2 regions of the Stenotrophomonas sp. LARHCG68 genome follow, and region 2 is predicted to be linked to the other one. Evidence: riboswitches for the same ligand, from Rfam matches in the RefSeq annotation. Region 2 holds a riboswitch; the other holds the start of a gene.

Region 1 (4,787 bases), on a different contig from region 2:
CGTCGCCACCATCAACCACCTGCAGGTAAGCGAATACCGGGCGGACAAGCGCTGCGCCAGCATCCACCTGCGGCTTGAGCTGCGGCAACCCGCCGCCGATGGACAACGGCAATGGGCCGAGCAATACACCTTGTCCTGCGGTTCGCCGCGCTACGCCGATGTTGGCTACGAACTGCGCTACTTCCACCGCTACACCGACGCGCACCGCGACCCGAACCTGCAGGCCAAGGCCGAGCAGGTGCTGGGCAGCATGCGGATCGAAGAGGACTGATTACCGGGCCAGGCGGCTGGATGGAAGGCCGCTCCTGCGGATCCCTGGCAACCGGATCGGCGTGCCATCGGGGCCCATGGCGTCATCGTTGCCGCTTTTCCCAGCACCGTTGCCACTTCCTGCGGCATCGCTGGAACATCCCACCCGATGCGTGCCATCCGAAGCGGCATGACTGACGCTTTTTTCGACATCCGTGCCGCTTCAACGGGCAATGCCGGCGTTCCATGCGACATCACCGGCACAGGGGCGACATCGCTGCACCTTGAAGGGATGGGCCTGCCGCTCCAGGTGACACGCCCGCCGCAGAAACAACAAAGGCGCCCTCGGCGCCTTCGCTGATCCGGCAACTTCCCCGCAGACGCTCAATGCGTGCCAGCGGCGCTCTTCGCGCCCACGCCCAGCTCACCGGCCAGGTTGCGCTTGTAGGTGTCGAAATCGATGCCCTGCTCGGCTACCTCGGCGTGCGCGGCGTCCTTCAGTGCGTCGGAATACATCAGGCGCACCGGGGTGTTGTTGTTCTCGTGCCATTCGGCGGCCTGCATGATCAGCGCCAGCACGCGTGCGGCGCTGGTGGTCTCGCCGGCGATCTTGCCGTCCATGCCCAGCACCCACTCGCCGTCGCGGCGGACGATGCCCGCCAGCAGGCTGCGCTGCTGGTCACGCAGTTCGGCGTGCGGCTCGACCTTGGCCTTCGGTGCCGGGTTGGCCTCGGCCTGGTTGCGGGCGCGCTCGGCCAGTTTCTTCTTCGCCTCGCGGCGGCCCTTGGATTGAATCGACATCGTGATGTGCTCTTTGCCGTCGCCGCTGATGGCGGCAGGGATAGTGTCCCCGATCGGGGGTGAAGATGGATCAGGCCGCCGGGGTGTTGCGTTGGGCGCGCTGGCTGATGCGCTCCCACTTCCACATCAGCCCGCTGCCCAGCGCGAACAACGCCGCGCCGATGGCCAGGCTCAGGCCACTGCGGCTGAGCAGCGGCGACAACACGCCGGCGATGACCGCATTGGTCACCAGCGTGCTGAAGGCCTGCATCGAGGAGGCCGTGCCGCGCTGGCGCGGGTACATGTCCAGGATCGCCAGGCTCAGGATCGGGAAGATCAGCGCCACGCCAAACGAATTGAGGGTCAGCGCCAGCACCGCCCACGGCACGCTCATCTGCGGGGCCAACGCGTTGTAGGCGATGTTGTAGACCGCCGCCACCGCCATGAACGCATAGCCGATCCGCACCGCGCGCGCGCCGGCGATGCGCCCGGCCGCGCGGCCGGAGGCATAGGCGCCCAGCGCCATGCCGCCGATGGTCGGGATGAACAACCAGGCGAACTGCTGCTCGTTCAGGTGCAGCAGGTCCAGGATGAAGGCCGGTGCCGAGGCGATGTACAGGAACAGCCCGCCAAAGCCCAGCGAGCCGGCCAGGGCCAGGCGCAGGAAGCGCGGGTTGACCGCGATGCTCCAGTAATCCTGGGCCAGCCGTGCCGGGCGCAGGCTCAGCCGGGCCTGCGGCGGGTGGGTTTCCGGCAGCCACAGGCAGGTAACCACCAGCAGCAGCGTGGAGAACGCCACCAGGAACCAGAAGATGCCCTGCCAATGGCTCCAGCCCAGCAGCCAGCCACCGATGATCGGGGCGATGGCCGGGGCGATGGAAAAGATCATCGACACCTGGCTCATCAGCCGCTGGGCGTCGTCGCCGTCGTACAGGTCACGGATGACCGCCCGGCCGATGATGTAGCCCACGCCGGCGGACAGGCCCTGCAGGCCGCGGAACAGCAGCAGCGAGCCCATGTCGCGCGACAGCGCGCAGCCGATCGAGGCCAGGATGAACACCACCAGCCCGCCGATGATCACCCGCTTGCGGCCCAGCGCATCGGACAGCGCGCCGTGGACCAGGCTCATCAGCGCATAGGTGAGCAGGTAGACGCTGATGACCTGCTGCATGGCCAGTTTGTCGGCGCCCATCTGCGCGCCGATCTGCGGGAACGCGGGGAACACCGCGTCGATGGCGAACGGGCCGAACATCGACAACCCGGCCACCAGCGCGGCGATCCGTCGCAGCGAAACCTGCTTGCTTGCTTTCATGGCTTCCTGTGAAACAACGTGCATCGGCACCGGCAGGCACACCGGTGCGGGAGAGAAAAATGAACAGGGCCGGACACGGTAACGCCGCGCGGCCATATCGCGCCTGTTTATCCGGACATGAACCCGCGTCAGCCCGCGGTACCGGCCTCCCCGCCCACCGCGTGCAACGCGCGATCCTCGGGCCGGGAACGGAATGGTAATCCAAGCCGGTGCGCAGGTCTGCCCCGGGCTATAATCGGCCGGCTGTACGAACACGGTGGGAGAAGCGGCTGACCCCGCTGCCGAAGGCGCAAACGCCCGTAAATCGCTCAGGCCCGATACCACCTGCACCAAAACTCTGGAGAGACCGGTTCAATCCGGCGCCGAAGGGGCACGAAGCACACGATCCTCGTCGCGTTGCTTCCAAACTCTCAGGCAAAAGGACAGAGGGGCGCGAGGCAAGCCACCGGCTTGCCGGCCGTGATGCCGCCTGCGCGGCAGCGGGGCCGTACCGGTGCTTGCCTGGCTCACCGCCCCAGCCCTGCATGCCTTCTCCGGACGTCAGCCATGACCCAGAACACCCCTTCGCTGCGCGAACTCGAACACTCCTCCGCGTTCGTCGACCGCCACATCGGCCCCAACGATGCCGAAATCGCGCAGATGCTGCGCACCGTTGGCCATGATTCGCTTGAAGCCCTGACCGACGCCATCGTGCCGGGCTCGATCAAGTCGCCGGCACCGCTGGCGCTGCCCGAATCGCTCACTGAGGTCGAGGCGCTGGCCAAGATCCGCGCCATCGCCGGCAAGAACAAGGTGCTGCGCAGCTTCATCGGCCAGGGCTACTACGGCACCCACACGCCGAACGTGATCCTACGCAACATCCTGGAAAACCCGGCCTGGTACACCGCCTACACCCCGTACCAGGCGGAGATCTCGCAGGGCCGCATGGAAGCGCTGATCAACTTCCAGACCCTGGTCGCCGACCTGACCGGCATGGAGATCGCCAACGCCTCGCTGCTGGACGAAGCCACCGCTGCCGCCGAGGCGATGACCCTGGCCAAGCGTTCGGCCAAGTCCAGGTCCAAGGTGTTCTTCGTGCACGACGCCGTGCACCCGCAGACGCTGGAACTGCTGCGCACCCGCGCCGAGCCGATGGGCATCGAGCTGCAGGTCGGCACCCCGGCCGAAGCCATGACCGCCGACGTGTTCGGCGTGCTGCTGCAGTACCCGGACACCACCGGCCACATCGGTGACCACAAGGCGCTGGTGGAGGCCATCCATGCCCGCCAGGGCTTGGTCGCCGTGGCCACCGACCTGCTCGCGCTGACCCTGATCGCCGCTCCCGGCGAATGGGGCGCGGACATCGCCATCGGCAACAGCCAGCGTTTCGGCGTGCCGTTCGGCTTCGGTGGCCCGCATGCGGCGTTCATGGCCTGCCGTGACGCCTACAAGCGCTCGATGCCGGGCCGCCTGATCGGCGTGTCGGTCGATGCCGAAGGCAAGCCGGCCTACCGCCTCACCCTGCAGACCCGCGAGCAGCACATCCGCCGCGAGAAAGCCACCTCCAACATCTGCACCGCGCAGGTGCTGCTGGCGGTGATGGCCTCGATGTACGCCGTCTACCACGGCCCGGAAGGCCTGCTGCGCATCGCCCGCCGCACCCACCGTCTGGCCGCGATCCTGGCCAGCGCGCTGCGCACGGCCGGTGTTGCTGTGGGCAATGACTTCTTCGACACCCTGCACGTCACCGGCGTTGACGCCGCGGCGGTGCAGGCCAAGGCCGTGGCCGCCGGCATCAACGTGCGCGTGATCGATGCCGGCGCGGTCGGCATCAGCCTGGACGAAACCGCCACCCGCGCCGACATCGTCGCGCTGGGCCAGCTGTTTGGCGCCACGGTCGACGTGGATGCACTGGACGCCGCCACCGCCGATGCCCTGCCCAAGGGTCTGCTGCGCACCAGTGCGTTCCTGACCCACCCGGTGTTCAACACGCACCACAGCGAGCACGAGATGCTGCGCTACCTGCGCTCGCTGGCCGACAAGGACCTGGCGATGGATCGCACCATGATCCCGCTGGGCAGCTGCACCATGAAGCTCAACGCCACCGCCGAGATGATCCCGGTGACCTGGCCGGAGTTCGCCAACATCCACCCGCTGGTACCGGCCGACCAGGCGCAGGGCTACAAGGAACTGATCGACGGGCTGGAAGCGATGCTGGTCGAATGTACCGGCTACGACGCGGTGAGCCTGCAGCCGAACTCCGGCGCGCAGGGCGAATACGCCGGCCTGCTGGCGATCCGCGCCTACCACCGCTCGCGCGGCGAAGGCCATCGCGACATCTGCCTGATCCCGGATTCGGCGCATGGCACCAACCCGGCCTCGGCGCAGATGTGCGGCATGACCGTGGTGGTCACCAAGACCGATGCCAACGGCAACGTCGATGTCGATGACATCCGCCGCAACGCCG
Region 2 (4,787 bases):
TCCCCCACGTCGGGATGCAGGGCGATCGTGCGGCCTGCCGAAGCAACTTGCACGCTGCAGTGCAAAACAGTACTTGGCGGTACAAGAGCCTGCGCGCCACAAAAACCATCCCACCAAGGTAGAACCCCCCAGCCCTGCGGGAAGGGCGATAATCGACGGTCCCCACAACAACCCGTAGTCGTCATGTCTGTCGAACGCATCCTGGACGCGCGCCTGCGCGACCGCATCGTCTCCGCCGAACAAGCCGCGGCGCTGATCCAGCCGGGCGAAACCGTCGCCATGAGCGGCTTCACCGGTTCGGGCTACCCCAAGGCGGTGCCGATGGCGCTGGCCAAGCGCATCGAGGACGTGCATGCGCAAGGCCTGCCGTTCCAGATCAAGCTGATGACCGGTGCCTCCACCGCGCCCGAACTGGACGGCGCGCTGGCCAAGGCCGACGGCATCGCCATGCGCATGCCGTTCCAGACCGACCCCGATGCCCGCAAGCGCATCAACGACGGCAAGCTGGACTACATCGACATCCACCTCTCGCACGTCGCCCAGCACGTGTGGTTCGGTTTCTACGGCGAGATCGACACCGCCGTGGTCGAGGTCTCGGCCATCCGCGCCGATGGTGCGTTGGTGCCGTCCACCTCGGTCGGCAACAACAAGACCTGGCTGGACCTGGCCAAGAAGGTGATCATCGAGGTCAACGAGTGGCAGCCCGCCGACATCGAGGGCATGCACGACATCTACTACGGCACCGCGCTGCCGCCGCACCGCAAGCCGATCCCGCTGATCCACGCCAACGACCGCATCGGCCAGACCACGCTGGACGTGGACCCGGACAAGATCGTGGCGGTGGTGCGCACCAATGGTCCGGACCGCAACAGCCCGTTCAAGCCGATCGACGAGGACAGCCGCCTGATCGCCGGCCACCTGATCGAGTTCCTCAAGCACGAAGTGGCCAAGGGCCGCCTGCCGCACAACCTGCTGCCGCTGCAGTCCGGCGTGGGCAACATCCCCAACGCCGTGCTGGCCGGCCTGGCCGACAGTGGCCTGCGCGGGCTCAGTGCGTTCACCGAGGTGATCCAGGACGGCATGCTGGACCTGCTCAAGTCCGGCGTGCTCGAGTACGCCTCGTGCACCGGCTTCGCGCTGAGCCCGGAGGCGAACGAGGAGTTCAAGCGCAACATCCGGTTCTACCGCGACCGCATCATCATGCGCACGCAGGAAATGTCGAACCACCCGGAGCTGGTGCGCCGGCTGGGCTGCATCGGCATGAACGGCATGATCGAGGTGGACATCTACGGCAACGTGAACTCCACCCACGTCATGGGCAGCCGCATCATGAACGGCATCGGCGGTTCGGGCGACTTCACCCGCAACGGCTTCCTGTCCACCTTCCTGAGCCCCTCGATGGCCAAGGGCGGCAGCATCTCGGCGATCGTGCCGATGGTCAGCCACGTCGACCACACCGAGCACGACGTCTCGATCATCGTCACCGAGCAGGGCCTGGCCGACCTGCGCGGCCTGCCGCCGCGCGCCCGCGCCCGCCAGGTGATCGACAACTGCGCGCACCCGGGCTACCGCGACCAGCTCAACGACTACTTCGACCGCGCCTGCCGCGACAGCTACGGCAAGCACACCCCGCACCTGCTGCCCGAAGCGCTGTCCTGGCACCAGCGCTACATCGACACGGGCAGCATGAAGGCCTGAGCAGGGCCCGCGGCAGCGGGCATGCAGTCGCAGCACCGAAGCAGCCGACGGCCCCGCCGCCGGCTGTTTTCATGTGGGAGCGCTGGCACCGACAGGCGCGGGCTGCCAGATCCGGCCAGTTCATGCTGCAACGCAACAGTTACACTGACCCACGGATGCAGGAGAGAGGCGCCACGCTGGCGCCCGCCGAAGGCGCAGGCTCCCATGATCGCTCAGGCCGGTGGGCTGGAATCCCACCAACCATGCATCCGACACGCCGAGCTGGAGAGAGGTCGCCGGACACCGTCCGCGCGATCCGCCGAAGGGGCACGCGGCCATCGCCGCTGAACTCTCAGGCACAAGGGACAGCGGGAGCGGCACCGGTCAACGCAGTCCCATCCTTGCCCAGGCAAGGGTGGCGGCAGGCGCGTGGCCGGCCCCACCGCTCTGCCTGGAACCCACAGCATGCTGCTCTCCCTCATCTACCTGATCGCCATTTCCGCCGAAGCCATGACCGGCGCGCTGGCCGCCGGCCGGCGCCGCATGGACCTGTTCGGCGTGGTCATGATCGCCTGCGTCACCGCCCTGGGCGGTGGCTCGCTGCGCGACATCCTGCTTGGCCACTACCCGCTGGGCTGGGTGAAGCACCCCGAGTACCTGGGCTTCACCGTCTGCGCGGCGCTGGTCGCCACCTGGCTGGCGCGCTGGATGCACCACTTCCGCAGCACCTTCCTGGTGCTGGACGGGCTGGGCCTGATCGCCTTCACCCTGATCGGCTGCGCCATCGCGCGCGAGGCCGGGCATGCGCCGCAGATCGTGCTGATCGCCGGGATGCTGACCGGCGCGTTCGGCGGCGTGCTGCGCGACATCCTCTGCAACGAGGTGCCGCTGATCTTCCAGAAGGAGCTGTACGCGATCATCTCGCTGCTCACCGGTGCGGCCTACCTGCTGTTGCTGCACTGGCAGGTGGCCGACGACACCGCGATCGTGTGCTGCCTGCTGGGCGGTTTCGCACTGCGCCTGCTGGCCATCCGCTACCGCTGGGAGATGCCCAAGTTCGTCTACCAGGATGAGGTGCATTGAGCTGGCTGGTTTTGCCCTCACCCCAACCCCTCTCCCGCGTGCGGGAGAGGGGCCAGGTTCACGACGGTTTGAAGTGATCGGCGCAACTGCAGTTTCAAAGCCCCTCTCCCGCACGCGGGAGAGGGGTTGGGGTGAGGGCAAAACCCAACTACCCCGCTGTCTTGTCCTTCACCGTCGTGCTCGGCCCATTGCCCTTGACGCTGGTGATGCCGGCTTCGCGCGCGGCCTGCGATGCGTACAGCTGGCTGCTGCCGATCACCTGGTGGTTGGCGGCCTTGAGATTGAAATGGTGTCGACCATCGCTGCTGGTCTTGCGCTCGTAATGCGCTTCATCGGGGCTGTTCTTCTGCACCGAGGCGATGCCGTTCTCGGCCGACGCGCGCGTGGTGTAGCGCTCGCTGGTGAGGATCACCTCGGCGTTGCCTGCCTTGAGCACGAAGTAGAACTGCCCGTCCTTGCTCTTCTCCAACTCGTACCAACCTGCCATCACGAACCCTCCGCTTGAGGACGATGCCGACATGCCGCTGGACAGCCGCATGCGTGGCTGTGGTGCCCGGCTGCCCGGGCGTTGGCGCCGCCCGGAACGGCGGCTGCAAGCCAGACTCTACCTCAATCCCCGGCCCGCTCCAGCCACGCCAGCTTGTGCTGGCGGGGGAGCTGCTTGATCTGCCATTCCGCGCGCGAGGCGGCGGCACGGTCGGCGTACGGGCGCATGCCCAGTACCCGCAGCGGCGGGTGCGCGCGCGTGTAACGCGCGCCCTTGCCGGCCAGATGGGCCTGGAAGCGCGCCTGTACATCGGTGCTGATACCCGCGTAGTAGCTGCCATCGCGGCATTCCAGCAGGTACAGGAACCAGGCACCGTTACCCACGCGCGCTCCCGCCCGCTGTTACAGGCTCGCCGCGTCGGCGATCTTGCACAGGCCTTCACCCACCGCCTTGTTGGAGGTCAGCTGGCCGCCCTTGATGCTGAAACGCACCTCGACGCGGATGGTGCCGTCGTTCTGGCGGCGCACGGTGGTGCGCAGCGGCACGGTGGAGCCACCGCCACCGCGCACCGTCTGCTCGGCGGCGATGTAGCCGGTCTGCTCGTTCGGCGAGACACCCACCAGCCCCTCGGCCTCGATCGCGGCCACCGTCTTGCGGAAAGCCTCGGGGTAGCTGATGCCTTCGTGGTCGGTGGAGGCCAGGAACTGCTTGCCGGTGGTGAAGCCACCGCTCACCGCCAGGTTCTGCAGGCAGCCACTGCCCGAATCCACGACTTCCCTCTTGGCCATCGCCACGGTCGGCACCAGCATCATTGCCAGCACCATACTGCACGTACGGATACGCATCACTTCCTTCTCCATAAGCGGTGATTTCTAGGCTTCCTGCCGCGTGAGGCGCTCTCCCCTGAGACCACAGCAGGCGGGAGGCGTTGCGCCTCCCGCCGCGTAAATTACTTGGACTGGCCGGTGCGTGCCAGTGTGGCTGTCACGCTTGGCCCAGTCAGGCGGCCGCTTCCAGCTGTGCCTGGCGGCGCCCACGCACGGCCTCGGCCAGCCGCTCAAGCACCTGCACGGTGCTGTCCCAGTCGATGCAGCCGTCGGTGATGCTCTGCCCGTAGACCAGCGGTTGGCCCTGGACCAGCTCCTGGCGGCCGGCCACCAGGTGGCTCTCGATCATCACCCCGACGATGCGCTGCTCACCGCCCTCCAGCTGGCCGGCGATGTCCTCGATCACGCGCGGCTGGTTCTCCGGCTTCTTGCTGCTGTTGGCGTGGCTGGCATCGATCATCAGCCGCGCCGGCAGCTGCGACTTGCCCAGCACCTCGCTGGCCGCCTGCACGCTGGCCGCGTCGTAGTTGGGCGTCTTGCCGCCACGCAGGATCACGTGGCAGTCCGGGTTGCCCTGGGTGGCCACGATGGCGGTGCCGCCCTCCTTGGTCACCGACAGGAAGTGGTGCGGGTGCGAGGCCGCGCCGACCGCGTCGGCGGCGATCTTCACGTCACCGGTGGTGCCGTTCTTGAAGCCCACCGGGCACGACAGC

The links. Region 2 has a riboswitch for glycine ahead of ACIPR8_RS07870 (trimeric intracellular cation channel family protein). Riboswitches for the same ligand answer to the same signal wherever they lie in the genome.
Region 1: linked by a shared signal. The riboswitch ahead of gcvP (aminomethyl-transferring glycine dehydrogenase) and the one ahead of ACIPR8_RS07870 (trimeric intracellular cation channel family protein) in region 2 are both predicted to bind glycine.

The regions. Positions count from the first base shown of each region.
Region 1 covers NZ_JBIXJV010000003.1:220,811-225,597, forward strand. Annotated here, with positions in the region: gene ACIPR8_RS12160 (hypothetical protein) at 1-271, shown strand, start outside; gene ACIPR8_RS12165 (hypothetical protein) at 634-1,050, opposite strand; gene ACIPR8_RS12170 (multidrug effflux MFS transporter) at 1,121-2,341, opposite strand; glycine riboswitch at 2,669-2,777, shown strand; gene gcvP (aminomethyl-transferring glycine dehydrogenase) at 2,888-4,787, shown strand, end outside.
Region 2 covers NZ_JBIXJV010000002.1:102,020-106,806, forward strand. Annotated here, with positions in the region: gene ACIPR8_RS07865 (acetyl-CoA hydrolase/transferase family protein) at 184-1,698, shown strand; glycine riboswitch at 1,847-1,936, shown strand; glycine riboswitch at 1,950-2,054, shown strand; gene ACIPR8_RS07870 (trimeric intracellular cation channel family protein) at 2,143-2,760, shown strand; gene ACIPR8_RS07875 (YegP family protein) at 2,909-3,247, opposite strand; gene ACIPR8_RS07880 (GIY-YIG nuclease family protein) at 3,370-3,630, opposite strand; gene ACIPR8_RS07885 (hypothetical protein) at 3,649-4,092, opposite strand; gene ACIPR8_RS07890 (3-deoxy-7-phosphoheptulonate synthase) at 4,247-4,787, opposite strand, start outside.